Regions from separate parts of the Arthrobacter sp. TJ-236 genome, predicted to be linked through region 2. Evidence: riboswitches for the same ligand, from Rfam matches in the RefSeq annotation. Region 2 holds a riboswitch; each other region holds the start of a gene.
The links. Region 2 has a riboswitch for S-adenosylmethionine ahead of AC4D16_RS11455 (bifunctional o-acetylhomoserine/o-acetylserine sulfhydrylase). Riboswitches for the same ligand answer to the same signal wherever they lie in the genome.
Positions count from the first base shown of each region.

Region 1 (10,013 bases), on a different contig from region 2:
GGCTGTGGGTCGCGTCGTTGCCGGTCCTTCGGATGGTGTGCAGAGCGGTGATCGGACCAGCCTGCAGCACTCCGGCGGAGGCGAGCGCGCTGATGCGGTCCACCTGCTTGGTGCTGGCGACAACGGTGCTGGTCCGGCGAAGCAACTGCTCGGTCAGTACCTCACCGAATTGGCGGCACTTGATCAATGCCCCGTTGGGATCGGTGTAGATGGTCCCTTCGGCGCCCGCGCCGTAGATTGCGAGAAGGGGTTCGATCTCCTCTAGCGCGCCGAAGTTCGACGAACTCCTGGCAACGCCAAGGATCTCCTCACTGATGTAGGACACGCGCTTCCCCCTGAGCCTCGCTGCTTCCCAGTCGAGACTACCCAACTGTGCACCTTCAGCGCGTGCGCGGGAGGAAGGTCTCCACGCAAGCAGGTACACCACCGCCTTGACCGTCAACTACCGCCTGGTCGTGGGACCGGCGTTCGCGATGAGCCCCAGGGCCTGCTCCGGAAACCAGGCTCCCGCCGAGGGGTCGATCCGCCCCCAGGCCGGGTCCACGCCGCCGCGATCCAGCCCGCGCGTGCACCGCCCGTCGGACTCCCCCGGCACCTTGATCCACAGGAAGGCATCTGCGAGCGGGTGGAGGGTCGTCGTCGTCGGCTTGTAGCCCAGTCCGCGCCCCGGAGGGTTGCACCACGTCTCGGCGTCGGGGTAGGCCCCTGCCTGCGGAGCCCAGGCTCCCTTGCCGTTGCGGCTGGTGTCCACCACGAAGTGCGTCAGCGGCCGGGCCGCCGTCGGCGCTCCCGCCGCCTGGTCCACGTTCGCGGTGTACCAGGCGTCGGTCTTACCCCAGGTACTGACGTCCGTGGGAGAGGCCGGGTAGTACTGGCCCGCGCAGTCCGTGTACCGGCCGAGGCGGGTGCCGCCGTCGGCCGTGTTGGTGGCGTAGTGGATGCACTTCGACACCCAACTGCCGTAGCTGAGCTGCTTCTCCGTGGTCTCGAAGTGGGACACGTTGAGGAAGAAGCCGTCCGCCTTCTGCACGCCGGCCTTCACGAGCCGGCTCACGGAATCGCCGACGTCCAGCCAGCCACTGTGGCCGCCGTCGAGGTACACGGTGGCCCGCGGCAGCGCCGAGAGCGTGTCCACGGCATAGTTCAGGAGCGCATAGCGCTCGGCCGCAGCTGTCGCGGGTGATGCGGTGGACGGCGCGCACCAGTCCTGCGTACCCCGTACGTCGGTGTGCCACGGGATCAGATCGAGCCCGTCCGGCTCCAGGATCACGAGTGCGGGGCGCTGGCCGATTCCTGCTGCAAGGCCGTCGATCCACCGGCGGTACTCTGCGGGGCCGAGCGCGCCCCCACCCGAGTACTGGGAGCAGTCGCGGAACGGCAGGTTGTAGGCCACGAACACGGGAATCTGGTTCCTCGCCGCGGCTGCCGTGGTGGTGCTCTGCACCTGCGCGGTGACGGACGACGGCGTGCCACCCACCAGCCAGCTGGCGGTGGGAGTGGCGATCATCGAGCTCAACCTGGCGGCCTGCAGCAGGTTGCCGCTCGTCCGCAGGCCGTCCACCTGCCGCTGCGAGTCCGCGGCGTGGCCCTGCTTCGGGGTGTAGAACCCCATACCCGGGTAGGGCGCGAGGACGGTCGGCGCGCTGATGCCGGTGACCGGAGGAGCTGCGACCGCGGCTGGGCCGGTCAGGAGGGTGGCTGCCGTGATGGCAGCGCAGAGAAGGGCGAATTTCCGGGCGCGCGACGGCACCGTGGTGAGGCGTTTCATGGTGTTCCTCGAGTGGGACGTGTCGATGACGGGTGAGCCTCTCAACCCCGGCTGGAGGCGCTCCCAGCACCATGAGGAGCGACGGCGACAGCAAAGTCAACGTGCTCGGGCGCGTCCTCGCATGACGCGCGCGAACTTGCGTGATTCCTGCGCGGAACCGGCACGGTCGCTGCATCGAGAGCCTCTTCGTGGGGAGACACATTGTTTGGATCCCCCCGGAGCGGCTGTCAGACTCGGGAGTGACCATCCCGAGCGGCTGAGAGATCTGGCTCACTGACGCCGCAGCAACCCTGGCCTCCGCGTACCGCGGCGACAGTAGGGTGCTACTGCCAGACCGATGGAGGATCCATGAGCGTCGCAGACCTGTCCACTCCCCTGAAGTTCGCCTACTGGGTGCCCAACGTGAGCGGTGGCCTGGTGGTCTCGACCATCGAGCAGCGCACCAGCTGGGACTTCGAGTACAACCGGGATCTCGCCCGCATCGCGGAGAACGCGGGATTCGAGTACGCGCTCTCGCAGACCCGGTACGCGGCGTCCTACGGCGCCGACAAGCAGCACGAGGCCACGAGCTTCTCCCTCGCCCTCCTCGCGGCGACCGACAAGCTGAAGGTGATCGCCGCCGTCCACCCCGGCATGTGGCACCCGGGTGTCCTCGCGAAGTTCATCATCACGGCCGACCACATCTCGAACGGTCGCGCCGCCGTGAACATCGTCTCCGGCTGGCTGAAGGACGAGTTCGTGAACTTCGGCCTCGAGTGGCTGGAGCACGACGAGCGCTACGTCCGCACCGAGGAGTTCATCCGCGTGCTTCGCGGCCTCTGGACGGAACAGGGCTACAGCCAGGCGGGGAAGTACTACGACATCAAGGACTTCACCCTGAGCCCGGCCCCTGTGGACGTGCCCGGCCGGCCGCACCCCGAGATCTTCTTCGGCGGCAACTCGACGGCCGCCCAGGCCACCGCTGGCCGCGTGGCCGACTGGTACTTCTCCAATGGCAAGGACCTCGAGGGGTTCAAGGAGAACATCGCCGGCGTGCAGGCCTCCGCCCTCGAGGCGGGCCGCCGTTCGCGCTTCGGCCTGAACGGCTTCGTGATCGCACGGGACTCCGAGAAGGAGGCGCGCGAGACGCTCCGTGAGATCGTCGCGAAGGCGCACCGCCCGGCCGTCGAGGGGTTCCGCGACGCCGTCCAGGAGGCGGGCGCCTCCACGAAGGACGGCAAGGGCATGTGGGCTGACTCCTCCTTCGAGGACCTCGTGCAGTACAACGACGGCTTCCGGACGCAGCTCATCGGCACGCCCGAGCGGATCGTCGAGTACAAGAAGATCGGCGTGAACCTCTTCCTCACGTGCTACCTCCACTTCCAGGAGGAGGTCGCCGCGTTCGGCCGGGACATCCTCCCGATCGTCCGCGAACTCGAGGCGGACGCCGCCCGCAAGGCCGGCGTCGACTTCGCGCTCCCTCCCACCCTCCAGACCAGCAAGGCAGGCTTCTGATGGCTGACCGCTCCTTCGGCTTCCGCACCCGCGCGCTCCACGCCGGCGGCACTCCCGACGCCACGCACGGCGCGCGTGCCGTCCCGATCTACCAGACGACGTCGTTCGTGTTCAAGGACACCAATGACGCCGCCAACCTCTTCGCGCTGCAGAAGTACGGGAACATCTACTCCCGCATCGGCAACCCCACCGTCGCGGCCTTCGAGGAGCGCATCGCGTCCCTCGAAGGCGGTATCGGTGCGGTGGCGACGGCGTCGGGCATGAGTGCGGAGTTCATCACCCTCGCGGCCCTCTGTCAGGCGGGCGACCACATCGTCGCCGCCTCCCAGCTGTACGGCGGGACGGTGACGCAGCTCGATGTCACGCTGCGCCGGTTTGGCATCGAGACCACCTTCGTTCCCGGTACCGATCCGGCCGACTACGCCGCCGCCATCCGCGAGAACACCAAGGCCGTCTACGCCGAGGTCATCGCGAACCCCTCTGGCGAGATCGCGGACCTCGCCGGGCTGGCGAAGGTGGCCCACGACGCCGGCGTGCCCTTCATCGTCGACTCGACCCTCAGTACGCCGTACCTCGTGCGGCCCATCGAGCACGGCGCGGACATCGTGATCCACTCCGCCACCAAGTTCATCGGCGGGCACGGCACCACGCTCGGCGGAGTGATCGTGGAGAGCGGGCGGTTCGACTGGGGCAACGGCAAGTTCCCCATGATGACCGAACCCGTGCCCTCCTACGGCAACATCCAGTGGTGGGCGAACTTCGGCGAGTACGGCTTCCTCACGAAGCTGCGCACCGAGCAACTCCGCGACATCGGGCCATCGCTCTCCCCCATGTCTGCCTTCCAGCTCCTGCAGGGCGTGGAGACCCTCGCGCAGCGCCTCGACGAGCACCTCGAGAACGCCCTCGCCGTCGCACGGTGGCTGGAGGCGGATCCGCGCGTCGAGTACGTCAACTACGCCGGGCTGCCATCCCACCCGCACCACGAACGCGCCCGCAAGTACCTGCCACAGGGCCCGGGTTCGGTGTTCAGCTTCGGCGTCACCGGCGGGCGGAAGGCGGGCCAGAAGTTCATCGAGTCGCTGCAGATCGCCTCGCACCTCGCGAACGTGGGTGACGCGCGCACCCTCGTGATCCACCCGGGCTCGACGACGCACCAGCAGCTCTCCACCGAGCAGCTCGCCGCGGCAGGCGTCCCCGAGGACCTCGTGCGGATCTCCGTGGGCCTCGAGGATCTCGACGACATCCTGTGGGACCTGGACCAGGCGCTCACCCTCGCCGTCGACACCCCGGACGAGGCCTTCGACGACCTGCCGCAGGAAGCGGCGGGCGAGAACGACGACGACGCATCGGTGACGCGCGCAGTGGGAGTGGGAGCATGAGCGGCACGCAGTCGATCCGTACCTGGGAGGGGCCCTCGGCTCCCGAGCGCCTGGCACTCCTTCGCCGTGCGCGGTCGGTGGCGATCGTCGGCGCCTCTGACAAGCCGTCCCGGGCGTCGTACTTCGTCGCCACCTATCTGCAGTCCTCCTCGCCCTACCGCCTGTACTTCGTGAACCCGGTGGCGAAGGAGATCCTCGGGCAGCCCGCCTACGCGTCCCTCGCGGACCTCCCCGAGGTGCCCGACGTCGTCGACGTCTTCCGCAAGCACGACGATCTGCCGTCGGTGCTCGAGGAGACGCTGGCGGTCGGTGCGAAGACGCTGTGGCTGCAGCTCGGCTCCTGGCACGAGGACGTTGCCCGCTCCGCCGAGGACGCGGGGCTGAACGTTGTCATGGACCGGTGCCTGAAGATCGAACACGCGCGCTTCCACGGGGGCCTCAACCTCGCGGGCTTCAACACCGGCGTCATCTCCTCGAAGCGCCAGCTCACCTCCTGACGGCGTCCGGCACCCGCTCGGGGTCCGGCACCGGCTCGGGTGAGAGCGTCTGGAGCCCGGTGACCCTCAGCAGGTCGAGCAGTGCTTCGTCCTCGCTGCCCGGCGCGACGGTGTAGACGACGATCCGGAGGTCCCCGCCGGGGACGGACAGGACGTCGCAATCCACGGTGATCGGTCCCACCGGCGTGTCCGTCATCGTCTTCCGGCTGGACCGGTGTTCGGCGACCCTCGCCTCCGACCATCGACGCTCGAAGTCGGGGGACGCCGCACGCAGCCGGGAGACGAGACGCTGCAGGTGCGGGTCGCGCGGGTACCTGCCCGTGGCCGCTCGCACGTCCGCGGCGAGGTCGGCGGCGAAATCCTCCGCGTGCTGCCGGTCGAAGTCCACGCCCTCGTGGCCGGAGGTGAAGTACCGCCACACGAGGTTGCGCTCCATGCCCACGAGGCGGGACGGGTCACCACAGAGCGCCGCCCAGAGCGGGTTCCACAGCACGATGTCGTGGGTGGCCGTGAACACCGCCATGGGGACGTCGCCGAGCCTGTCGATGATGCGGTGCACCCCGGGCGTGATGTACCGGGGCACCATGTCCGGCGACGGCGGGGCGGCCCCGCCCACGCGGTACAGGTGGTCGCGCTCGGCGGCGTCGAGGCGCAGGGCGATCGCCAGGGCGTTCAGCAACTGCGGGGACGGGTGGGTGGCGCGGCCCTGCTCCAGGCGCACCACGTAGTCCACGCTCACGTTCGCCAGGGCCGCGAGCTCCTCACGCCGCAGGCCCGGGCTCCGCCGCCCCGCCCCGGCAGGGAGTCCGACCTCGGCCGGGGTCACCCGCTGACGCCACGCCCGGAGGACACTCGCGAATTCACTCATGACCCCATCATCCGTGGAGGGCGCCGCCCGCGGGTGGTACTGCCGGTCCCACGGTCGGAGGGTACCTTGGCGTCCGCCCTGCGGCGGGAGAGTGTGGAGCCATGACAACCACACTGATCACCGGGGCCAACCGCAGCCTCGGACTCGAAACCGTCCGCCGACTCATCGCAGCCGGCCACACCGTCCATGCCGGCATGCGCGACCTCTCCACGGGCCGGGAGGCCGAGAAGCTCGGTGCCCACCTCGTCCAGCTCGACGTCGACGACCAGGCGAGCGTCGACGCAGCGTTCTCGTCCCTCCCCGAGCTCGACGTCCTCGTGAACAACGCCGGGATCCTGGGGACCTCCTACGGCGTCGACGACCTCTCGGCGGACGCCATGCGCAGCGTGCTCGACATCAATGTGATCGGGCTCGTCCGTGTCACCCAGGCGGCTTTGCCGCTGCTGCGCCGCTCGACGAACCCGGTCATCGTCAACGTGGCATCGGGCGTCGGGTTCGCGAGATACCTCAGTACCGAGGGCACCGACGAGTTCGCGGTCCCGGCCATCCCCTACGCGGCGTCGAAGGCCGCTGTCATCGCACTCACGGTGCAGTACGCGAAGAACCTGCCGGCCATGCGCATCAACGCCAGCGATCCGGGGTACACGAGTACCGACTTCAACCACCACAGCGGTCACCAGACCATCACCGAGGGCACCGACGCGACCGTCGCACTGGCCACCCTCGGCCCCGACGGCCCCACGGGCGAGTTCCACAACCGGCAGGGGCGCATCGAGTACTGAGCGGGCCTAGGGCTCGGCAGGAGCGGGAGGCCCGGCAGGAGCAGGGATCCCGCGCTCCTGCTGGGCTGCGTCCGCGGGCTCTGTATCCTGCGACGGTTCCGCCATCGGGTCGGGAATCGGGGCGGCGTCCGTCGAGCCAGGTACCGGGGAAGGATCTGTCGAACTCGGCAGCGGGGCGGCTTCCATCGAGCCAGGCACGGGGACGCCGTCCGTCGCATTGGCCACCGGCACCGAGTCGGCGCGTGAGTCGGGCACCGGGACGCCGTCCGTCGACTCGGTCACCGGCACCGCATCGGCGCGTGCGTCGGGTAGCGGGACGCCGTCCGTCGACTCCGGCACCGGCACCGCTTCGGCCGTCGGCTCGGGCATCGGGGTGTCGACGTCGGGGTCGGGCTCGCCGAACAGCGGTTCGCTCGGCTCGGCATCCTGCACCCCGTCCTGCGGCGCTGCCTCCCACCACAGGTCCTCCCCGACGAAGAACAGCGCGAACCACGGGGACTCGCCGTCGAGGGGGTCCGCCGGGAGGGCGACCATGCCGGGGTCGGTCGCCGGGGCGCGTAGCCACACCGGGCCGGGGTCGGGTTGTCCGGCGTCCTGGCCGGGGCTGAGGAATCCGTCCTCGGCCGTCCCATCCTTCAGGAGGAGGGTGAACATCTCGTCGACGGGACGTGTCGGCTCGTCGGCACGCTCGTCGGCTCCCGCCGGATCCTCGCCCTCCGCCGTGCCGGCCCCGGGGTGCGCCGGCGGCGGAGCCGCGCCTGCGTCCCGTCCGGCGTCGTCGGGAGCGGCTACCGATGACGCCGCAGTCCCGGACACCGCAGACGAGCCGGTCGCATCCGACGCGGTGGACGGGGTGGACGGTACGGACCGTACGGATGAAGCGGTACGCGGAACCTCCCTGGGCTGGGCACCGGCGGATCCCTCCTGCGCCGAACCGGCGGCAGCCGCTGACGGACCGTTTGCGCCGCTGCCGGGAGCGGCCTGGCCGGAGGAGGCGACGGCGGGCGCACCGGAGGGCGGCCTTTCGGCGTCGGGCCCGGTGACTCCCGAGGCACGCAGCCGGGCTGCGTCGTCGCGGAGGCTGTGGCGCGTGAGGGTGTCGACGGCGTCGTCGAACCCGTGGCGGAGGGGCACGGGATCCGCTGCGACTCCGGACATCCCGACCCCCATCGACACCGCAAGGGCACCGCCGATGAAGGTGACCCGGCCCTTGCTGCGCCGCACACGCGAGGCCTTGCCGCCACTGGCCATCAGCTGCGCGAGCTCGGCCGAGGCGTCCGGGAGCGGCCCCTCGCCCAGCTGTGCGATGTCCTCGACGGCCCGGACGAGGGCGGGATCGTCGTCGACGCCCGCCTCGCGCAGGAGTTCCAGCACCTGGTCGGACGGCGAGCTGTTCCGAGACGTCATAACGCTTCCGATTCGTTGGTGTGAACGAGTTCCTTGAGCTTGAGCAGACCTCGCCGCTGCAACTGCTTGACCGAGCCGGCCGAGCGTCCCAGGATGGTCGCCACCTGCTCGATCGGCAGCCCCGCGACGATCCGCAGCAGCAGGACGTCACGTTGTTCGGCATTGAGCTCGGCCAGCATGCCCCCGGCGTCGCGGGCATCGAGCCGTTCGAGCACTTCCGTCTCCGCCGATGCGGTGCTGCGATGATCGCCCTCGGCGTCGTAGCCCACGAGGACGGGAGCCCTGGTCCTCCTGCGGACCTCGTCCACGTACCTCGCGTGGGCGACCGAGAAGGCGAAAGCGCGCAGACCCGCCGTTCCACCGGTGATGGAGCCGAGCTTCGAGAACACCGTCAGGAAGACCTCCTGCGTGAGTGCCTCGGGATCCTCGGACCTTCGCCCCGTGAAGTACCCGCTGACCGCAGGTCCCAGGGACTCGTAGATCAGGGAGAGCGCCGCCGGTTCGCCCGACTGAGCGCGGGCGAGCGCATCGTCAGGCAGCGGTGTGACCACGGTCATGTCCTTGTTCGAGCGGGCGGCGAGACCATCGTAACCGCTGCCCCTCACCGGGGGCCGTACGGCCTCCGGTAAGAGAAAGGCCGCACCGAGACCCGTTGGGGGATAAGTCTCGGTGCGGCACTTACATACTGGTAATCGCCGCACGCACCGGAGAAGTTACGTGGTCGGCGAAGATTTCTTCGGACCCTGCGAACTGCTACTTCAGGGCGTTGGAGGCACGGCGCTTGTTGAAGACGTCGAAGCCGACGGCGAGCAGCAGCACCATGCCCTTGATGAACTGCTGGACGTCGATCCCGACCCCCAGCAGGGACATCCCATTGTTGAGCACACCCATGATGAGGCCGCCGGTGATCGCCCCGATCACCGTTCCGACACCACCGGTCACGGCCGCGCCACCGATGAACGCCGCCGCGATGGCGTCGAGCTCGAAGAGGTTGCCCGCGCCGGGGCCGGCGGAGTTCAGGCGACCGGTGAAGATGAGGCCGGCGAGCGCCGCGAGCACGCCCATGTTGACGAACAGCATGAAGTCGATGCGCTTGGTGTTCACGCCGGACAGCTGGGCCGCCTGCAGGTTCCCGCCACGTGCGTAGATATGGCGCCCGAAGACGCTGTTGTTCATCACGGCGCTGTACGCGACGATCAGGATGCCCAGCACCACGAGCACGATCGGCGTGCCGCTGCGGGAGCCGGCCAGCAGGTAGGTCACGCCGAGGATCATCACCGCGATGAAGCCGAGCTTCGTGTAGAACCAGGACGTCGGCTCGTCCTCGAGCTTCAGGCGCGCGCGGGTGGCGCGTCCGCGGAGCTGGGTGACGACCAGGAGGACGACGGCGATGAGGCCGAGCCCCACGGTTGTCCAGTCGAGGAAGTTCGTCTCGGGCGGGAACAGCCCCGGGAACAGGAAGCCGCCGCCGAGCTGGCGGTACTCCTCGGGGAAACCGGTGATGCGCTGGTTCTCCAGGACGATCTGCGTGAGACCACGGAACACGAGCATGCCGGCGAGGGTGACGATGAACGCCGGGATCCCGACGTACGCCACCCAGAAGCCCTGCCAGGCACCCACGAGTCCGCCGATGACGAGGGACGCGACGAACGCCGCCCACCAGGGGAACCCGAAGTCCTGGATCATGATGCCGGACATCGCCCCGACGAAGGCCGCGACGGACCCGACGGAGAGGTCGATGTGCCCGGCGACGATGATCATGACCATGCCGATGGCCAGCAGCAGGATGTAGCTGTTCTGCACGATGATGTTCGAGAC
Region 1 is NZ_JBZCNI010000003.1:426,517-436,529, reverse strand. Features, by position in the region: gene AC4D16_RS14285 (type I restriction endonuclease subunit R) at 1-325, opposite strand, end outside; gene AC4D16_RS14280 (glycoside hydrolase family 6 protein) at 443-1,768, opposite strand; SAM riboswitch class I at 2,009-2,112, shown strand; gene sfnG (dimethylsulfone monooxygenase SfnG) at 2,117-3,262, shown strand; gene AC4D16_RS14270 (O-acetylhomoserine aminocarboxypropyltransferase/cysteine synthase family protein) at 3,262-4,641, shown strand; gene AC4D16_RS14265 (CoA-binding protein) at 4,638-5,138, shown strand; gene AC4D16_RS14260 (helix-turn-helix transcriptional regulator) at 5,128-6,006, opposite strand; gene AC4D16_RS14255 (SDR family NAD(P)-dependent oxidoreductase) at 6,108-6,788, shown strand; gene AC4D16_RS14250 (hypothetical protein) at 6,795-8,195, opposite strand; gene AC4D16_RS14245 (RNA polymerase sigma factor) at 8,192-8,752, opposite strand; gene mmsB (multiple monosaccharide ABC transporter permease) at 8,949-10,013, opposite strand, start outside.
Region 1: it holds a riboswitch for S-adenosylmethionine, as region 2 does, so the genes downstream of both, sfnG (dimethylsulfone monooxygenase SfnG) here and AC4D16_RS11455 (bifunctional o-acetylhomoserine/o-acetylserine sulfhydrylase) in region 2, are expected to answer to the same signal.

Region 2 (10,013 bases):
CTCGTGGAGCACCTCGGGACGCTGACCACACTGGGCATCAGCTCCGTGGTCCGTTCCTGGACGGGGCTGCGGACCCAGCGGAAATCGGGCCTGCCGGTGGTGGGGTTCGATTCCCGGCACCCGGGGTTCTTCTGGCTCGCCGGGCAGGGCGGATACGGGTTCCAGACGTCCTCGGCCATCGCCGAGCTGGCCGCGGTGCTGCTCAGTGGCATCGATCCCCGCGACGTCGGCGCCGACCCCGTGAGCGTCGCGGCCGCGGCGGAAGCCCTCCGGCCCGTGTGACGGGTGGCCACGCGGAGGCACATCACCGCGGGGAACAGGGTGCGGAGCAACGTCCACAGCGACCTGGCAGCGGTGCCGGACGAACCCCCGCCGTCGTGTCCGGAGGGCGATCGGGACGCAGTCCGCAGCGCGCTCCAGCGTGCCGTCGCGAGTGCCGTCCCTACCGTCTGTCGCTCGTGCCCCGCGGGTCTAGGATGGGCGCATGAACGTCATCGAGATTCGACTCCCCGGCATCGGAGTGCGGCGCGAGATCGTCACGGGTTCGGGCCGGCGCGTAGGGATCGTCGCCCAGCGTGACGGCGATCTCGACCTCATCATCTCGAAGGCCGACGACCCCGACGCCTGCGTGGCGTCCATCCCTCTCACGCCCGACGAGGCCGCCACGATCGGCAACCTGCTCGGTTCCCGCCAGCTCGTGGCGCAGCTCACGGAGGAGCACCGGGACCTCCCGGGCGTCTCCACCCGCCAGTTCCTCGTCGAGGCGGGTTCCCCGTTCGACGGGCGCGCTCTCGCGGACACCCGGATGCGTTCGCGCTCGGGTGCCTCGCTGGTCGCCGTCCTCCGGTCGGGTCAGGTCCAGGCCTCGCCCACACCCGACTTCACCCTCGCCGCCGGCGATCTGCTGGTGGTGGTCGGCACCTCCGAGGGACTCGACACCGCGGCGGACATCCTGCGACGAGGTTGATCGGAACGTGCACTCGACCGCCATCATCCTGATCGAACTCGGGGCCGTCCTGCTCTTCCTCGGCATCCTCGGGCGGCTCGCAGGGAGGATCGGGCTCTCGCCCATACCGCTCTACCTCATCGGCGGACTGTTCTTCGGACACGGCGGGTTCATCGAACTCGAGGGCGTCATGGAGTTCAGTGAGATCGCCGGGGAGATCGGCGTCGTCCTGCTCCTGCTGATGCTGGGACTGGAGTACACGGCGAAGGAGCTCGTGACCGGTCTCCGGCAGTCGTGGCTCGCGGGTGTGGTGGATTTCGTCCTCAACTTCACGCCCGGCGCGCTCGTGGCCGTGATCCTCGGCTGGGGGCCTGTCGCCGCACTCGTCATGGGCGGGGTTACCTACATCTCCTCCTCGGGCATCGCCGCGAAGGTCATCAGCGACCTCGGCCGCCTCGGCAACCGTGAGACGCCCACGGTCCTCGCGATCCTCGTCTTCGAGGACCTCGCCATGGCCATCTACCTTCCTGTCCTGACGGCGGTCCTGGCAGGGCTCAGCTTCGCCGGCGGGCTGGGGACCGTGGGGATCTCGCTCCTCGTGGTCACCCTCGTCCTCGTGATCGCCCTCCGCTGGGGCAACGTCGTCTCGGCCGTCGTGGACAGCACCGACCGCGAGGTCTTCCTCCTCACCCTCATCGGCGCCGCGCTGCTGGTGGCCGGACTGGCATCCGCCCTGCAGGTCTCCGCGGCCGTGGGCGCGTTCCTCCTCGGGATCGCCATCTCGGGTGCGACGGCGGAGAACGCCGCGCGTATCCTCGAACCTCTCCGCGACCTCTTCGCCGCCATCTTCTTCGTCGTGTTCGGACTCAACACCGATCCCGCGTCGATCCCGCCCGTGCTCGGCTTCGCCCTGCTGCTCGCGGTGATCACGGCTGCGACGAAGATCGCCACGGGCTGGTGGGCTGCTCAGCGGCAGGGGATCGGGCGCCGCGGCCGGGTGCGCGCGGGGTCGGCCCTCGTGGCGCGCGGCGAGTTCTCGATCGTGATCGCGGGCCTCGCCGTCGCCTCCGGGGCGGTGGTCCCGGACCTCGCTGCCCTCGCCACCACGTACGTGCTGCTCATGGCGGTCCTCGGCCCCGTCCTCGCGCGGCTCGCGGAACCCGCGCTGCAGCAACTCGAGCGGCTTCCCGCGCTCCGGCCGCGACCCGTCGTCGCGGGCTGACCCGGCCTGACGAACCCTGCGACGACCGCTCCGGCGGAGCCCGCACGAGCCCTCAGTCGTGGAGGATCTTGCCGATCGGTTCGCGCTTCTCGGCCTGGAACGTGTCCTCCTCGCGGCCGTACGCCCAGTAGCCCGAGAGCGAGACCTGGGAACGTGCGAGCCCTCTGCCCTTGAACAGGACGTCCCGCAGGGCCTTCATCGCGCCGCGCTCGCCGTGCACGAAGGCGTCCACGCGGCCCTCGGGCCACGGTCCGGCGGAGACGGCGTCGGCCAGCAGCGTCGTCGTTCCCGGCTCCCGGCCGGCGCGCAGCAGCCAGTGCAGCTCCACACCCTCGGGGTGTGCGATCTCCAGGACGTCGGCGTCGCCGTCCACCTCGAGGTACGCATGCCCGACGGCGGTGGCCGGCAGGGCCTCGAGTGCGGCGGAGATCGCCGGGAGGGCGGAGTCGTCGCCGACGAAGAGGTGCCAGTCCGCGTCGGGATCCGGTGACCACTTCCCGGAGGGGCCCATCATCACCAGCTCGTCGCCCGGGACGGCGCGAGCCGCCCACGGCCCGGCGATGCCCGCCTCACCGTGCACCACGAAGTCGATCGCCAGGCGCTGCGCGGCGCGGTCCAGCCACCGGACGGTGTAGGTGCGCTTGACCGGGCGGTCGCCGGAGGGGAGCCGGTCCTTGAGTGCGGGGAGGTCGTACGGGGGCGTCAGCCCGAGCTCTGGCTTCGCGAACAGCAGCTTCACGTACATGTCGGTGGCATCGCAGTGCTGGAGCTCGGCGAATCCCGGCCCGCCCGCGACCACGCGGACCAGGTGCGGACTCAGCCACAGCGTCTCGATCACGGACAGGACGGCCTGCGGGCGCGGGGGCTTGCGCGTCGCATCGGACGGGGGGAGGGCCATGGGGCGGGGCTTCCTTCGCGGTGGGCTCCACTCACCCTAACAAGCCTGTCCGGGCAGTCCCGGGCAGCCCGCGGCCGTCCTCGTGGAATGCTGGGACCTCATCCTCCGGAGAAAGGCAGCGCCGTGCAGACAGTCTCCTCGGTCCTCGACACCATAGGCGACGTGGGCCGCGACCCGGCACGCGGCGGGTACTCCCGCGGCGTGTTCACCGGTGCCGAGCTGAGCCTGCGCGAGTGGTTCGCCGCGGAAGCCATGGCACGCGGTCTGACGGTCGAGACGGACCGCAACAGCATCCTCTGGGCGTGGTGGGACGCCACGGACCGGCGTGACGGCGCACTCGTCACCGGCAGTCACCTGGACTCCGTGCCGGGCGGGGGAGCCTTCGACGGTCCGCTCGGCGTCGCCTCGGCCCTCGTCGCCGTCGACCTCCTGCGCGAGCGAGGGGTGCAGCCCCACCGGTCGCTGGCCGTCGCCGTGTTCCCCGAGGAGGAGGGCTCGCGCTTCGGGGTCTCCTGCCTCGGGTCGCGGCTGCTCACCGGGTCCCTCGACGCCGGTCACGTGCGGTCCCTGACGGACGCCGACGGCACCACCTTCGCCGACGCCGCCCGGAGCGCGGGCATCGACGTCGACCACCTCGGCCGGGACGAGGAGGCCATCAGCAGGATCGGCGACTTCGTGGAACTCCACGTCGAACAGGGCCGCGGGCTGATCGACCTCGACTCCGCGGTCGCCATCGGCTCCTCGATGATCGGCCACGGACGCTGGCGCCTCTCGATCACCGGGCAGGGCAACCACGCCGGCACCACGCTCATGGCGGATCGCGCTGATCCCATGATCGCGGCCGCGCAGGTGGTCCTCGCCGCCCGGAAGGCCGCCGCCGAGCAGGACGGCGCCCGCGCCACGGTCGGGCGGCTCCAACCCGTCCCAGGTGGTACCAACGTGATCGCCTCCCGCGTGGACCTCTGGCTCGACGTCCGTCACGAGGACGACGCCGTGACCGCACAGCTCATCGAGAGGATCCACGGTCAGGCGCAGAAGATCTGCGCCTTCGAGGGCTGCCGCGCCACGTTGACCGAGGAATCCCGCAGCGGGACCGTCCGGTTCGACGGGGCCCTGCAGCGCACGCTCGGCCTCGCGCTCGGCCGGTCCTTCCCCGGCGCCCCGACCCTCCCCACGGGCGCGGGACACGACGCCGGCATTCTCGGCAGCATCGCACCCACCGCGATGCTGTTCGTCCGCAATCCCACGGGTATCAGCCACTCGCCCGAGGAGTTCGTGGAGCGCGAGGACGCCGACGCGGGAGCCATCGCCCTCGCGGACGTCCTCGAGGACCTGCTCTGACGTCGCCGTCCGGTCGATAGGTGTCACGCGCCTGGGCCGCCGGGATCGGGGGCCTGCTCCGGTGCCGCCGCGCTGGGAAACACCAGCCGCCGCTGGAATGATGGCGCCATGTCCACCGACCGACGCTCCTCCGATCGACCCTCCTCCGTCCCGACGGTCCAGCCGCCGCGACGCCGGATCACGGCCGAACTGCTGATCGTGCTCGGGCTCTCGCTCGGGCAGTCGGGCGTCTACGCCGTCGTGAGCCTCGTGGACAAGTTGTCCCGCGGGCCCCTGGCCGCACAGACCACCACGTTGAACCCGGTGCTCGACGACCGCCAGTACATCGACCTGACCTACCAGCTGCTCGGGATCTTCTTCGCGCTGGTGCCGGTCGCCCTGGTGCTGTTCCTCCTGAGCGGACAGGGGACATCGGCCTTCCGGCGTCTGGGGTTCACCTTCGACCGCCCGCTGAGGACCTTCGGTTTCGGTGTGGGCCTCGCCGGGATCATCGGCGTCGGCACGCTCGGCGTCTACGCGGCCGGCCGCGCTCTCGGCATCACGACGGCGATCGTCCCAGCCGCGCTCGACGAGTACTGGTGGACCGTGCCGGTGCTGGTGCTCTCCGCGGTGCGGCACGCCGTGTTGGAGGAAGTCATCGTGGTCGGCTACCTCATGCTGCGTCTGCGCGAACTCGGGTGGTCGACGCCCGCCATCATCATCACGAGTGCCCTCCTGCGGGGGAGCTACCACCTGTACCAGGGGTTCGGTCCGTTCATCGGCAACGTGATGATGGGGCTGCTCTTCGCCTGGTTCTACACGCGCACCAAGCGCGTCATGCCGCTCGTGATCGCGCACGCGCTGATCGACATCACCGGGTTCGTGGGGTTCGCCCTGATCGGCCCGGCCATCGGAATAGGTAGCTGAGCCAAGGCTTACCTTTTCTTTTATCGCGCACAAATCATGACTAAATTATTCGCAATTACCGGTGTTACCGTGAATTCATTCCGCAGAAGTACGGATTCCGCCGTCAGGATCCGCCGCACCCCCAGGAGGAATCATGAGCGTCGTCACCAGTGTCTCCGAATGCAGTGTCCACAACTGCTCCTTCAACCATGACGGCTGCACGGCGGTCGCCATCACGGTGTCCGGGAGCGAGGAGCACGCCTCGTGCGCCACGTTCATCGACACGTCCATCAGCGGCGGACTGCCGAAGATGCTCGCCCATGTCGGGGCGTGCCAGCGCTCGGAGTGCTCGTTCAACGCGGATCTCCTGTGCACGGCACCCGCGGTCAAGGTCGGTCCCGGCGCCGAGGCCGCCGACTGCCTGACCTATACCCACGCCTGAGCCGGCGCCGAACCACTGACGAACACAGAAAGGGACCGGCCGTCGGCCGGTCCCTTTCGTCTGAGCTTCGTCTGAGCTTCTTCTGAGCAGGGTGCTGCGTGCTAGATCTCGACCCGCCCGTGGGCGGTCTCGAACGTCACGGACATGACGCCCGGCGTGCCGTTCGGGGCGATCCACTGGACCTGGACGCCGTCGAGCGTCTCCTCGACCTCCGTGCCGAGCCACTCGGTGACGCGCTCGGACGAGCCGGCGATGGTCAGGCAGTCGAGCTTCACCGATGCGGCACGCGCGAGGGAGGGGTGCAGGGCCTCGGTACCCTCGTCCCAGCGGAGGAGGTAGGGCACCTGCGGATCGGCGATGAGGCCCTTGATGCCGATCTGCTGCCAGGAGAGTTCCTGGCCGTCGGGAAATTTGCGGTTGCCCGGGACGGCGCTGCGTCCGAGGCGTTCCTCGAACGGACCGAGATCGTCCACCGCGACGCACCAGCCCATCCAGCCGCCTCCGGCTTCGGAGCGGGCGCGGACGGCCTGACCGAAGGGGGCCTTGTCCGAGGCGGGGTGGTCGAGGACCTCCACGACCTCGAGGTACTGGCCGTTGACCAGGGGCACGATCATGTTCCGTGTACCGAAGCGGGGATGCACACCGCCTCTCACCGCGTCCGTCCCGAGCTTGGTCGAGATCCGCTCTGCCGTGGCGGCGAGACCGTCGGGTTCACAGGCGTACGACACATGATCCAGGCGCATGCCGATATCTTGGCACTAAGTGATCCACGTCTCGACTTAGGTTCGCCTTACTCGTTCGTCCCTTCACGAAGTGTCATACGGCTTGCCTCCTGCGGGGCCGTGCGCTTCCATGGAGTCAGGTCATGAGTGCCAGCACGAAGCCCCGGCTTGCTGGCCGGCAACCCTCCAACCGCGGTGGGGTGCCCCGGGTGAAGACCAGGCTCGACGCCGCACCGGCGTCGCGCAAGCGCGGGCCCGTGACGGCCCGGTGACCTGGGCGAGACGTCGGCAGGTTCCGGACACGAGCGAGGCCCCTTCCTACAGGGAGCATCATGTCCAACGAGTGGTCTTTCGAGACACGCCAGATCCACGCCGGCCAGGAGCCGGACTCCGCAACGGGGGCGCGCGCGCTCCCTATCTACCAGACGTCGTCGTTCGTCTTCCCGAGCGCGGAGAGTGCCGCCAACCGCTTCGCGCTGACGGAACTCGCGCCGATCTACACGCGTATCGGCAACCCGACCCAGGAGGCGGTGGAGACGAGGATCGCCAGCCTGGAGGGCGGCGTCGGCGCCCTGCTGCTCGCCTCGGGCCAGGCCGCGGAGACGTTCGCCGTGCTCAACATCGCGGAGGCGGGCGACCACATCGTCGCGAGCCCGAGCCTCTACGGCGGAACCTACAACCTCTTCAAGCACACGCTGCGGAAGTTCGGTATCGAGACCACGTTCGTCGAGGATCCGGACGATCTCGAGCAGTGGCGCGCCGCGATCAGGCCGAACACCAAGCTGTTCTTCGGCGAGGTGGTCTCCAATCCGCGCCAGGACGTCCTGGACCTCGAGGGGATCAGCGCGGTCGCCCACGAGCACGGGTTCCCGCTGATCGTCGACAACACGCTCTCGACGCCCTACCTGATCCGACCCATCGAGTGGGGTGCGGACATCGTGGTGCACTCGGCCACCAAGTACCTCGGCGGGCACGGCACGGCCATCGCCGGCGTGATCGTCGATTCCGGGAACTTCGACTTCGCGCGGTACCCGGACCGCTTCCCCGGCCTGAACACCCCCGACGAGAGCTACCACGGACTCGTCTATGCGCGTGACCTCGGGGTGGGCAGCGCCCTCGGTGCCAACCTCGCCTACATCCTGAAAGCACGCGTGCAGCTGCTGCGGGACCTCGGGGCCGCGGTGTCGCCGTTCAACGCCTTCCTGATCGCGCAGGGGCTGGAGACGCTCAGCCTGCGGATCGAGCGGCACGTCCAGAACGCGCAGACGGTCGCCGAGTGGCTGGAGGCCCACGACGACGTCGAGCGCGTGGCCTACGCCGGCCTCCCGTCCAGTCCCTGGTACGAGCGCGGCAGGAAGTACGGGCGGAACGGGACCGGCGCGATCGTCAGCTTCGACATCGCCGGCGGGCACGAGGCGGGCACGCGGTTCGTGGACGGACTCGAACTGCACTCGCACGTGGCGAACGTCGGTGACGTCCGCTCGCTCGTCATCCATCCGGCGTCGACGACGCACAGCCAGCTCGGCGCGGAGGCGCAGCTCACCGCGGGCGTGCGTCCCGGCCTCGTGCGGCTGTCCGTGGGCCTCGAGAACATCAACGACATCCTCGCCGACCTCGACGCGGGGTTCCGCGCCGCCAAAGGAGCCTGACCACCCGTGACCCACCCCCCTGTTGTCCTGAGGCCCGCGGCCGACGCCGCCGATCCCGCCGGAGACGGAATCCTCCGCGTCGCGTCGATCGGCCCGTTGGACCTCGAGACCGGGGGAGTGCTGCCCGAGGTGCACCTCGCGTACGAGACCTGGGGACGGCTCAACAGTGACGCCTCGAACGCCGTCCTCGTGCAGCATGCCCTCACCGGCAGCTCGCACGTGGCGCGGGGGGAGTCCGAGGAGGACGGCTGGTGGGACGGCCTGGTAGGTCCGGGCCGCACGGTGGACACCGATCGGTACTTCGTGGTGTCGGTCAACATGCTGGGTGGATGTTACGGCTCGACGGGGCCGGGCAGCCTCGCCCCGGACGGCACGCCCTGGGGTTCGCGCTTCCCGTTCGTGACCATCCGCGATTCAGTCCGCGCGGAAGCGCTGCTCGCCGACCTCCTCGGCGTCGGGCGCTGGCACTCCGTGCTCGGCGGCTCGATGGGCGGCGCCCGCGCCCTGGAGTGGGCCCTCGTGTTCCCGGAGCGCGTGGAACGATGCGCGGTCATCGCCTGCACCGCAGCCAGCTCGGCCGAACAGATAGCGTTCGCCCAGGCGCAGCTGCAGGCGATCCGCCTCGATCCCGCCTACCGTGACGGCGACTACTACGACGGCCCGCACCCGGACGGCGGGCTGGGAATCGCGCGGCGTATCGCCCATATCACGTACCGCTCCGAATTCGAGCTGGACGTCCGCTTCGGCCGTGCGGCGCAGGGCGACGAGCAGCCGCTCGGCGGTGTCCTGCCGACGGAGCGCGGCCGCTACCGCGTGGAGAGCTACCTCGACCACCAGGCGGACAAGCTGGTGGACCGTTTCGACGCCAACAGTTACGTGGTGCTGACCGAAGCGCTGATGAGTCATGACGCCGCCAGGGGGCGCGGAAGCCTCGAGGAGGCCCTGGGGCGGGCCACCGCGCGGTTCTTCGTCGCGGCCGTCGACTCCGACCGGCTCTACTTCCCCGTGCAATCCGAACGCCTCGCGGCCGGACTGCCCGGCGAGGTACCCGTGCACACCATCTCCTCACCCATCGGTCACGACGCCTTCCTCACGCAGATCCACCAGGTGGGAGCCGCCCTGGGGGCTGCGTTCTACGCAGGCTGACCGTCGGAGGATCGCGGGTTGGGTTTCCTGCGGCGGGCACCTAGGCTGGGAGCTAAGCCTGCTTAGGATTCAGGGGCGGGACCGCACCACGACGCACAAGGAGCTGTTCATGGAACTGAGCACCATCGGCTGGAACCAGGAAGCACGCGACAAGATCCTCCTCGACTCGGACCGAGCGCTGCAGGGCGCCGTGCGTGAAGCCGTCGAGACCATGGACGGCAAGACCCGCGACGAGGTGTACGAGTTCCTCTTCGCGAAGCTGCAGCCGCAGTTCGTCGACTTCAAGCCCGGGCCCGATCTCAGCGCTTGCGCGGACGCCGTCGCCAACGGTGAGGTGGACCTCGACGCCTGAGCGGCACGGGGTTCGCTGGCGGCACTGCGCACGTCGATTGCACTGCCATGATGACCGGTCGGGGACAACCCGACCGGTCATTCCTGTGAGGCGTCAGCCGCCTCGTGATCGGTCGGAGCGTCAGGCCCGTGCCGGAGGATGACGAGTCCCTCCTCCGCCCGCGGTTCCTCTAAGAGGGCAGCGAGAGTACGGACGTCCTGGTCCCGCAGCCGGTGCGCACCGGCCTCCCCGTTGCCCTTCCGCGTGCGTCATCGATCCAGGGCCATCGCCAGGGGCACATCGACCCAGTGCACGACGACGGCGTGGCCGGCGCGGTGCGCCCGGTCGGCCCACAGCTGTCGATCCGCTGCTCGCCAGCAGTTCCAGTCGAGGACGACGTCGTGCCCGGAGCCCAGCGCGCGCGTAGCGTT
Region 2 is NZ_JBZCNI010000002.1:609,199-619,211, forward strand. Features, by position in the region: gene AC4D16_RS11415 (NAD(P)/FAD-dependent oxidoreductase) at 1-282, shown strand, start outside; gene AC4D16_RS11420 (cation:proton antiporter regulatory subunit) at 485-967, shown strand; gene AC4D16_RS11425 (cation:proton antiporter) at 975-2,168, shown strand; gene AC4D16_RS11430 (siderophore-interacting protein) at 2,221-3,066, opposite strand; gene AC4D16_RS11435 (allantoate amidohydrolase) at 3,190-4,407, shown strand; gene AC4D16_RS11440 (CPBP family intramembrane glutamic endopeptidase) at 4,516-5,313, shown strand; gene AC4D16_RS11445 (DUF1540 domain-containing protein) at 5,447-5,734, shown strand; gene AC4D16_RS11450 (VOC family protein) at 5,836-6,477, opposite strand; SAM riboswitch class IV at 6,596-6,712, shown strand; gene AC4D16_RS11455 (bifunctional o-acetylhomoserine/o-acetylserine sulfhydrylase) at 6,789-8,105, shown strand; gene metX (homoserine O-acetyltransferase MetX) at 8,112-9,251, shown strand; gene AC4D16_RS11465 (hypothetical protein) at 9,361-9,603, shown strand; gene AC4D16_RS11470 (P-loop nucleotide/nucleoside kinase family protein) at 9,852-10,013, opposite strand, start outside.

Region 3 (10,013 bases), 450 kb from region 2:
CTGACGCACCGTGTCCATCTCGTGGGTGATGAGGACGACCGTCAGCTCGAGATCGTCCCGGAGTTCTCGGAGGAGCCCGACGACGGAGCGTGTGGTGTCCGGGTCCAGCCCCGACGTGGCTTCGTCGGCGAGCAGGATGCTGGGTCGCAGGGCGAGCGCGCGTGCGATCCCGACCCGCTGCGCCTGGCCGCCCGAGAGCTGGAACGGGTAGTGCCCGGCTTTGTCGGCGAGCCCCACGCGGTCCAGCAACTCGTGCACACGGGCCGCCGTCTCCTGCGGTGTCACGCCGAGGAAATCGAGGGGCAGGGCGACGTTCTCGGCGGCCGTGCGCCGGCTCAGCAGACTCGAGGACTGGAAGACGGTGCCGATGCGGCGCCGTGCCTCGCGGAGGTGTTTCTCGGGCAGGCCGGACAGGTCCTCGCCGTTCACCACCACGGACCCCGAGGTGGGACGCTCCAGCAGGTTGATGCACTGGGCGAGGGTGCTCTTGCCCGCGCCGCTCGGTCCGACGACGGCCGCGATGCGCCCGGTGGGCACCTCGAAATTGAGTCGGTCGAGAACGGTGACGGCGGTGCCTCCGTGGCCATAGGTCTTGGTCAGGTGTCGTAGAGAGATCATGGGGTTCCTCGGAAAGGGCGGAGTGGATCGATAGAACGGCGCTGGACGGCGGCGCCGGGAATCTGTGCCGCAGGTTGACGCAGGACGACGGCGCCGGACGTCGGTTCAGGTGCGCGTCAGGTGCGCTTCAAGAGCGGACGGGCTGGAGTCGGTACCGCGCTCCGCGGTGATCCTCCGGCAGGCGGTCGCCCTTGCCGAACAACTTCTGACGCAGTGTCCCCTCGGCGTACTCCGTGGGATAGGCGCCGCGCTTCTGCAGCTCGGGGATCACGTGCGTGATGACGTCCTCGAAGGAGCCGGGCGTGATGGCGTAGGCGAGGTTGAAGCCGTCGACGTCGGTCTCGTCGACCCACGCCTGGAGCTCGTCGGCCACCTGGGCACCGGAGCCGACGATCCGAGGCCCGAGCCCTCCGATCCCCGCCCATTCCGCGATGTCGCGGACCGTCCACGGGGCGCCGTCGTCGTTCACCTTCTGGAAGTTCGCGACGGCGGACTGGATGGCATTCGACTCGACGTTGCCGAGTGGCTCGTCGGGGTCGTAGATGCTGAGATCGATCCCGAGCCAGCCGGACAGCAGCACGAGGGCGCCCTCGTAGCTGACGTACTGCTGGTAGTCGGCGTGCTTCGCCCGGGCCTTCTCCTCGGTCTCGTCGGTGATGATCGTGAGCATCGTGTAGATCCGCACCGCGTAGCGATCCCGACCCGCCGCCTCCACCGCGTCCCGGATACGGGACACGGAGTCCTTGAGGATGGCCTTCGTGGGCGCACCGACGAACACGGCTTCTGCGTTGCCGGCCGCGAAACGGACGCCGCGGGGCGAAGCTCCGGCCTGATAGATCACCGGGGTCCGCTGCGGCGACGGCTCGCTCAGGTGGATGCCGGGGACGGTGAAGTAAGTGCCGTCGTGCCCGATGTCGTGGACCTTGGCGGGGTCGGTGAAGACGCCGGTGGCGCGGTCGCGGACCACGGCGTCGTCCTCCCAGGACCCCTCGAGGAGCTTGTAGAGGACCTCGAGGTACTCGTCGGCGTGGTCGTAGCGCTCATCGTGTTCGAGCTGGTCCTCGTTGCCCATGTTCCGGGCGGCCGAGGGCAGGTAGCCCGTGACGACGTTCCAGCCCACCCGCCCGTTGGTGAGGTGGTCCAGGGTGGAGAGGCGACGGGCGAAGGGGTACGGGTGCTCGTAGGCGGTGCCTGCCGTGACGCCGAAGCCGAGGTGGTCGGTCACGAGGGCCATGGCGGAGACCAGCAGGAACGGATCGTTGACGGGTGTCTGCGTGCCCTGCCGGAGGGTCGCCTCGTTGGAGCCGCCGTAGACGTCGTAGGTACCGAGCACGTCGGCGATGAAGATGCCGTCGAACAGACCCTTCTCGAGCGTCTGCGCGAGATCGGCCCAGTACCGCAGGTCCTTGTAGCGCCAGGACTGGTCCTCGGGGTGCCGCCACAGCCCGGGCGACTGGTGGCCCACGCAGTTCATGTCGAAGGCGTTGAAACGGATGTGCCGTGCGGGAGCGGGCATGAAGAATCCTCGTGTCGAGGCACTGCCGTGGAGGGAGCGCCGTACTTGCCCGGCAGCTCAGCCGGACCGAATCCTCACCTGGGGCACCCCGCTACAGCGAGAGGGTTGCCGTCCAACGAACCAGGGTTTTGCGTTGGAACTCGTGATTCTGGGTCCGAGCCTAGGCCGGGTGTTCCGCGGACGTCCACCCTCCCGGGTCACAGTGCGTCACGAACCTCCGCTCCGGCGACGGGGTCACCAGCGGTCACCGCAGGTAGGAGGCGCCGTTCACGTCGATCACGGTGCCGCTGACCCAGACCGGCGCATCGGTGGCGAGCCAGGCCACCGCCTGCGCCACCTCCTCCGCCGTCGCGACCCGGTTGAAGGCGCTCTGGGCGCGCACGGCGTCGCCCGCGGGGCCGTCGAGCACGGTGCGGCCCATGGCGGTCTCCACGAAGCCGGGCGCCACGGCGGCCGAGAGGATGCCGTGCGGCGCCAGTGCCACCGCGAGCGACTGCGTCATGGAGTGCAGCGCCGCCTTGCTCGCGCCGTACGCGGGCGTGGTCGGCTCGCCCCGGTAGGCGCCGCGCGAGCCCACGGCGACGAGGCGGCCGCCGTCGGGCCCCTGGGGGCGCTCGATCAGGTGCCGCGCGACGAGCCACGCGAGGTTCGCCGGGCCGGTCAGGTTGACGGCGAGCGTGCGCTGCCAAGCGCGCTGCCACTCCTCGTAGGAGGTGGAATCGATCGGATGGGCAGTGAACACGCCGGCGTTGTTGACGAGCACGTCGACCCCGCCGAGTACACCGACGGCGTCCGTCAGGATGCGGGAGCAGGCCTCCGGGTCCGCGACATCACCGACGACGACGGCGTGGCCCTCCCCGGGAAGACCTGCGCGAACCGACTCCGCGGCGTCGACGTCCCGGCCCGCGTGCACGCCCACGCGGTGCCCGCGGCCTGCGAGTTCGACGGCGATGCCGGCGCCGATGCCGCGACTCGCGCCGGTGACCAGGATGCTCAGCGTCATGCTCCTGACGCTACAACCTGCACGGCTCCAGACGTCGGCCCTGTGCACCTGTGGATACTCCCGCCATTGTGGGAGTCACCCTTGCTAGGCTGGCTCACCACTTGCCCCTCCGCGTGCCGAAGGATGTCATGGAACCGTTCACAACCCACCTCGAGAGGGGCTTCCTCCGTCTGCGGTGGCGACGCGGAGTGGAGGTCACCCACCCCGTCGCCGTCGCTGCCGCCCGCGCCCTCGCCGAGCACCACGGCCCCACGGCGCTGCCTCTCCTCGTCCACATGCACGGGATCACGGGCATCACCCCGGAGGCACGGGTGGGCATGAGTTCGTACACCGGCTTCAGCCGCGTGGCCATCGTCGGCGAGGATGCCGTGGACGAGGTGATGTCCGGCTTCGCGCACCGCTCCCCCACGACATCCCGGTACTTCTCCTCCGAGGCCGATGCCCTGAGCTGGCTCGTCGATGCCCCCGGTCGGGATGCCGTCGCCACCCACCACGAGTCCCCTGCCGGTCAGGAATCGGCGCGTTGACCACCGGCGCTCGTCGATGCCAGAGTCGGGACCATGAGTGAGCACACGAAGGACGACATCTCCGTCAGCGACGACGGCGCGAAGACCCGCTACGTCGCTATGCTCGACGGCAACCCCGCGGGCATCGCCGCCTACGAGCGCTCGGGTGACACGATCGTCTTCACGCACACGGTCGTCGACGAGGACCTCGAGGGCAGAGGCATCGGCAGTGTCCTGATCCGGCACGCGCTCGACGACGCCCGATCGCAGAACCTCACGGTGGTGCCCCGCTGCGAGTTCGTGGCCGCGTTCATCGACGACCATCCCGAATACCAGGACCTCACCGACCGCTCCGCCTGAGCCGGACGAACCTCCGCGGCCCCCTACGGAGTGGAACCTGTCCGTCGGCGCCGCCCGCGTTACTGATCAGGCCGAGCCGCGTCGATCCGATAACACCGCGCGCGCTCGGGATCAGGCCGAGCTGCGTCCGCCCGCCGGAAGGGCCGCATCGATCAGCACCTCGGCCGCCTGACGCGCGTGGTCCGCCGCGCTAGCGGTGCCGGCGATCGCCGCCGTCGTCTGCGCTCCCTCCGCGAGGATGGACAGCTGCGGAGCCAGGTGCGACGGCGCCCCTGCCTCCTGCGCGAGCTCACCGACGTACCGCTGGAAGGACTCCTTGTGCTTCCGCGCGTACTCGGCGACGTCCGGGCTCACGGCGCCCAGTTCCGCGAAGCTGTTGATGAAGCCGCACCCACGGAACGAGTCCTGGCCGAACCACTCGGCCAGGTAGTCGAAGATCGCCAGGAGCCGGTCCCGTGGGGTGGACGCGCGGCGGACCCTGGCGTCCAGCCCGTCCGTCCAGGACGCGTGCCACCGCTCGAGGACGGCCATCACGATGCTGCTCTTCGAGGGGAACTCCTGGTACAGCCGCTTGAGCGAGACACCGGCCGCCGTGCGCAGCTCGTCCATGCCCACGGACTGGATGCCTCGGGCGTTGTAGAGCTCATCGGCGCTCGCGATGATGCGTGATCGCACGTCGTCGGAAATCATCCAGCCATTCTACTTGTTTTGAGAACGATCGTTCTATACTCTGTGATCAGCAGGAGAGAACGACCGTTCTCACCGCTCGAGGAAAGGACGCACGTCATGGGTTTCATCAAGGTCGGCACCGAGAACAGCACGGATCTCCACCTCTACTACGAGGACCACGGCACCGGTCAGCCGGTCGTCCTCATCCACGGCTACCCGCTCGACGGCGGCTCCTGGGAGAAGCAGACCGCAGCCCTCCTCACCGCCGGCTACCGTGTCATCACCTACGACCGCCGCGGCTTCGGGCAATCCAGCAAGCCGACCACCGGCTACGACTACGACACCTTCGCCGCTGACCTCAACACGGTCCTCGAGACCCTCGACCTCACGGACGCCGTCCTCGTCGGATTCTCCATGGGCACGGGTGAGGTGGGCCGCTACATCGGCACCTACGGAGAGGCCCGCGTCGCCAAGGCCGTCTTCCTCGCCTCGCTCGAACCGTTCCTCCTGCAGACCGATGACAACGCCGCCGGCGTGCCCTCGACGGTATTCGACGGCATCCGTTCGGCCGCCATGGAGGACCGCTACGCCTGGTTCACGAACTTCTACAAGGACTTCTTCAACACCGACGTCTACCTCGGCAACCGCCTCAGCGAGGAAGCACTCCGGGGGGCCTGGAACGTGGCAGCGGGCTCGTCCTGGTACGCCTCCTTCGCTGTCGTCGATTCCTGGCTGACCGACTTCCGCGCCGACATCGCCAAGATCACCGTGCCCACCCTGATCGCCCACGGCACCGAGGACCGCATCCTGCCCATCGACTCCACGGGCCGCGAGTTCACCAAGCACCTGCCTGCCGCGGAGTACGTCGAGATCGAGGGCGCACCGCACGGCATGCTGTGGACGCACGGCGCCGAGATCAACGAGATCCTGCTCCCCTTCCTCGCGAAGTAGCCGCACGAGCGGGAGGGGCGCCGGTTCGTCCGGCGCCCCTCCCGTCGTGGTCACGTCACACGCGTGTGCCGTGCGTGGACGTCAGAACTGGATGCCGCGCGTGAGTGCGCCGTCGATCAGCAGGTTGGCACCGGTGGTCCGGCTGGAGCGCGGGCTGGCGAGGAACACGACGGCGTCCGCCACCTCCTGCGGGGTACCCAGGCGGCCTGTGGGGTTGAGCCCGAGGGCCGTGGCGAACAGGTCCGGGTTGCCGCTCTCGATGCCCTGCCACACCCCGCCCTCGTGGTACGTGTTGCCCGGCGACACGGTGTTCGCGCGGATGCCCTGGCCCGCGAGCTGGAACGCGAGCCCGGCCATGTACCCGATCAGCGCGGACTTCACGGTGCCGTAGGGACCGGACGCGAAGTCCACCTCGCGTCCGGAGACGCTCGAGATCGCGGTGATCGACGGCGTCGGACTGTTCGCCAGGTGCGGCAGCGACGCCTTTACCAGGCGCACCGTACCGAGGAGGTCCACGCGCAGGCTCGCCTCCCAGTTCTCCTCGGTGTCCTCGATGGCGAGCGCGCTCACGTTGCTCACCACGGCGTCGATCCGGCCGAAGTCCGCCGCCACGGCCTCCACCCAGGCAGCGACCGCCGCGCCGTCACCGACGTCGAGCACGTACCCGGAGACCCGGCCCGACGACGACGCGAACGCCTGCTCCGTCGCCGCGACCTCCGCTGCGTTGCGCGCGCAGAACGCGACATGCGCGCCCTCCGCCGCGAAGGACTCGACGATGGCGCGGCCGATACCCTTCGTACCGCCGGTGACGACGGCGGTGATGCCGTCCAGGTGCAGGTCCATGGTGTGCCTTTCGGAAGGGGGTGGCCGGGCGGGTGAGCAGGCGGATCAAGGGTCGGGTCAGCGGAGGGCCGCGGCCTCGCGGCGCAGGTGCGCGTGGAGCCCGCCGTAGGCGTCGGCCGCCGGGAACAGCGCCTTGGGCGCCTTGACCACCACGCTGTAGTTGGCGTCCACGGCGTTGGCGATCGGCGCCAGTGCCGTCTGCGTGAGCAGCTGGTAGGCGTCGAGGTGGTGCAGTCCGAAGAGGTCGCCGAACCAGCGCACCATCTCCACCTGGCCGATCCGCCAGGAGTCCTCCATGGGCCGGGACGAGCCCACGGCCATCCAGTGGTAGTCGGTCTCCAGCCGCGGCCATGCCGGGGCTCCGCCCTTGATGAGGTCCACGATGATGGTCGAGTGCATGGCCCCTTCGACCGCCGTGCCGCACGCCTCGCCCTCACCCTGCCGGTAGTGGCCGTCGCCGATCGAGAACAGCGCGCCCTCCACGTTCGCACCGAGGTACACCGTGGTGCCCGCCTTGACGTCCGGCGCGTCCATGTTGCCGCCGAACCGCTCGGGCACGAGGCTCGAGCGCACCTCTCCCCCGGGCGGGGCCACACCCACGGTCCCGAGCATCGGCTCGAGCGGCAGCGCCACCTCGAAATCGCCGTGGCGTGACTGGAACCCCACGGTGCGGCGCTCGGTGTCCACGTGGTAGATCCAGGTGATGTCCGGCAGCGGGTCCTGCAGCGTGGCCGTGCGGTCGGTGCTCGTGAGCCCGCCGAAGAAGGGGATGGTCGCCGAGGCCCCGTAGGACCGCGCGGGCGTGAGATCGACGACGTGCAGGGCGAGGGTGTCCCCCGGCTCCGCGCCCTCCACGTAGAACGGCCCGGTCTGCGGGTTCACGAAGTTGAGGTCCACCTTCTCGCCCGAGACGTCGTCCACCGAGGTCAGCGCGTTGTTGAAGGCGTCCTCGGACCACAGCTTCAGCGCCGTACCGGGGCGCACCGTCATGACGGGTGCGCTCCCGCCGAAGGTGTAGACGAGCTGATCGGGCCGCGGGTGGTACTCGATGATCTCCATGACCGGATGCTACGGGCAGCCTCCGGACCCGACAAGGGCCGTCCGCGTCAGTTGGCGAGGACGTCCACGAGACGCAGCTCGGCCGTCCACAGCCCCACGGAATCGCCGGTGTTGTTGAGGATCGACGCCGTGTACCCATTGAAGTACGAGGTTGCGGTGTTGGTGCCCGGGCCGGTGTGGACCTTCAGCTCGGCCCCGGGCTGCAGCACGTACCCCTCGCCGACGCTCAGCACGTTGTTGGCGGCGTCGCGGAGGAACCAGCCACTCACGTCCACGGCCGACGCCGACGTGTTGCGCAGCGTGACGTACTCCCCGCCGTCCGGCAGGACGTCGTCGCCCGCCGGGTTATTGATGGCCTCGCTGATCTCCACGGCGGCGCCGGGGAACACGGGTAGTCCGCGGAGGAAGCGGCCGATCTGGATCGGGAAGTCCGTGGTCACGGCGTCCACCCCGAGGTCCACGACGGCCTGCACGGCCTCCGGGGAATTGACGGTGTACACGCTCATGACGAGCCCGGCCGCCTGGACGCGCGCGACGTCGGCGGCGGTGAGGCCGCGGTAGTTCGCCCCGATGGAGTCGACGTAGGTGGCCAACTCGGCGAGGACCGCGGCCGAGGGGGCGGCGCCGGTGAGCTGCTGGAGGGGCACCTCGGGTGCGAGCTCGGCGAAGCGGCGGTTGGAGGCGGCATCGAACCCGATGACCTGCACCTTGTCCACCGCCACGAGCTTCTGCCAGGCCGGGTTCCCGGTGAGTTCGTCCGCGACGAGCTGCTCGATCCCGGGTGAGTTCCGCGGGCTCTTGATCTCGATGTACACGCCGGTGGTGCGGGTGGCGGCCTTCACGGCGTCGTCGAGGTGCGGGATGCGCTCGCCGACGAAGCGCGCGTCGAAGGAGGAGCCGGCGTCGAGCTGCTGGAGCTCGGCCCAGGTGAAGGAGGTGATGGGATCGTTGGCGCGCTCGGGGAAGACCTCCTCCACGTCGGTGGTGCGGGCCGGGGTGTCGTCGTGGAAGAGGAACGGCACGCCATCCGCGCTGAGCTGCACGTCGATCTCGATGAACTCCGCTCCGGACGCCCGGCCGTCCCGGAACGCGGCGACGGTGTTCTCCGGAGCAGTGCCGCCGGCGCCGCGGTGGCCCACGAGGAGGGGTGCCCCGACCTGGCGCTTCGCCGGGTGCGCCGTCGGCACGTCGGCCACGCGGGCGGCCTGCGCCGGGACGGCGAGGAACGAGAGCCCGACGGCGATCGCGGCTGCGCGGGCGACGGGACGGACGATGCGGTGCGGCATGGAGTTCCTTCGGTCGGTGGCCTCACGCCGGATCCGGTGCAACGCGGCGCACCCCTCATGCAACAGCCCGAACCCGACGCGCTGAGCAACGGTGCGTGAACGCCCGGTGAAGGAGAACTGCACCCACCTGACACTTCCGGGCACCGATCATCGGGCGCGGACGCCAGCGGCCTCGTAGCGTGGGGAGGGAAAGGAGGCGGTGCCCGTGGAACTCTGGAACCGCGCGATCGAACTCATCGAGGAAGACCTCACGGCGCCGGTGGACGTCGGCGCGCTCGCCCGGACGGCGCTCACGTCCGAGTACCACTTCCGCCGCATGTTCGCGTCCCTCGCGGGCCTGCCCCTCTGGCGAGTACATCCGCCGGCGGCGCCTGACGGTCGCCACCGCGGAGATCGTGGACGGGATGCCCGTCCTCGAGGTGGCCGTCCGCTACGGATACGGATCGGCCGAGGCGTTCACCCGAGCGTTCAAGGCCATGCACGGGCTGACGCCCTCCGACGCGCGCCTTCCCGGCGCCGCACTCCACTCACAACCGCACCTGAGGTTCCATCTACGCATCGAAGGGAGATCGACCATGAAGCACCGGATCGTCACGAAGGAGGAGTTCGCGCTGGTGGGCCTCCGAACACGCGTGGCACTCGTCCACGAGGGCCACAACCCCGCGATCGAGGAGTTCGAACGCAGCCTGGACGAGGGCGTCGACGCCGTCCTCGCGGAACTCGTCGACACCGAGCCCGCCGGCCCGCTCGCCGTCACGGACAATCTCGAGGACCCCTCCACGGAGGGCACCGCCCTGGACTACTGGCACGCCGTCGCCACGACGCAACCTGCTCGGGAGGGTTTCGAGCGGTTGCCCGTACCCGCCGGGACGTGGGTGGTGTTCGAGACCGAGGGCGCTTTCCCGCAGGCGCTCCAGCAGATGTGGGCGGACGCCGCGGCGGAGTGGTTCCCGGCGAACCCCTACCGCTGGGCGCCCGGCCCGCAGCTGCTGAGCGTGCAGCCCGACCTCGGCGGGTCGAGCGGCCGCGGGCAGCTGTGGATCCCGATCGAACCGGCCTGAGATGAAGGGGCCGGGCTCAGGCCCTGCCCTTGAGGATCAGGTTCCAGTAGACCTTGGGCAGCAGGATCCGCTCGGCCACGAAGGTCAGGCGGCGCTCGCGGGCGAGGTTGTTCCAGCCGGGCACAGTGGGCATGGGCGAGT
Region 3 is NZ_JBZCNI010000002.1:163,271-173,283, reverse strand. Features, by position in the region: gene AC4D16_RS09540 (methionine ABC transporter ATP-binding protein) at 1-618, opposite strand, end outside; gene AC4D16_RS09535 (LLM class flavin-dependent oxidoreductase) at 746-2,134, opposite strand; SAM riboswitch class IV at 2,171-2,282, opposite strand; gene AC4D16_RS09530 (SDR family NAD(P)-dependent oxidoreductase) at 2,379-3,137, opposite strand; gene AC4D16_RS09525 (SpoIIAA family protein) at 3,266-3,664, shown strand; gene AC4D16_RS09520 (GNAT family N-acetyltransferase) at 3,698-4,003, shown strand; gene AC4D16_RS09515 (TetR/AcrR family transcriptional regulator) at 4,115-4,693, opposite strand; gene AC4D16_RS09510 (alpha/beta fold hydrolase) at 4,790-5,623, shown strand; gene AC4D16_RS09505 (SDR family NAD(P)-dependent oxidoreductase) at 5,705-6,466, opposite strand; gene AC4D16_RS09500 (acetamidase/formamidase family protein) at 6,524-7,525, opposite strand; gene AC4D16_RS09495 (glycerophosphodiester phosphodiesterase family protein) at 7,573-8,811, opposite strand; gene AC4D16_RS09490 (effector binding domain-containing protein) at 9,216-9,872, shown strand; gene AC4D16_RS09485 (NAD(P)/FAD-dependent oxidoreductase) at 9,889-10,013, opposite strand, start outside.
Region 3: it holds a riboswitch for S-adenosylmethionine, as region 2 does, so the genes downstream of both, AC4D16_RS09535 (LLM class flavin-dependent oxidoreductase) here and AC4D16_RS11455 (bifunctional o-acetylhomoserine/o-acetylserine sulfhydrylase) in region 2, are expected to answer to the same signal.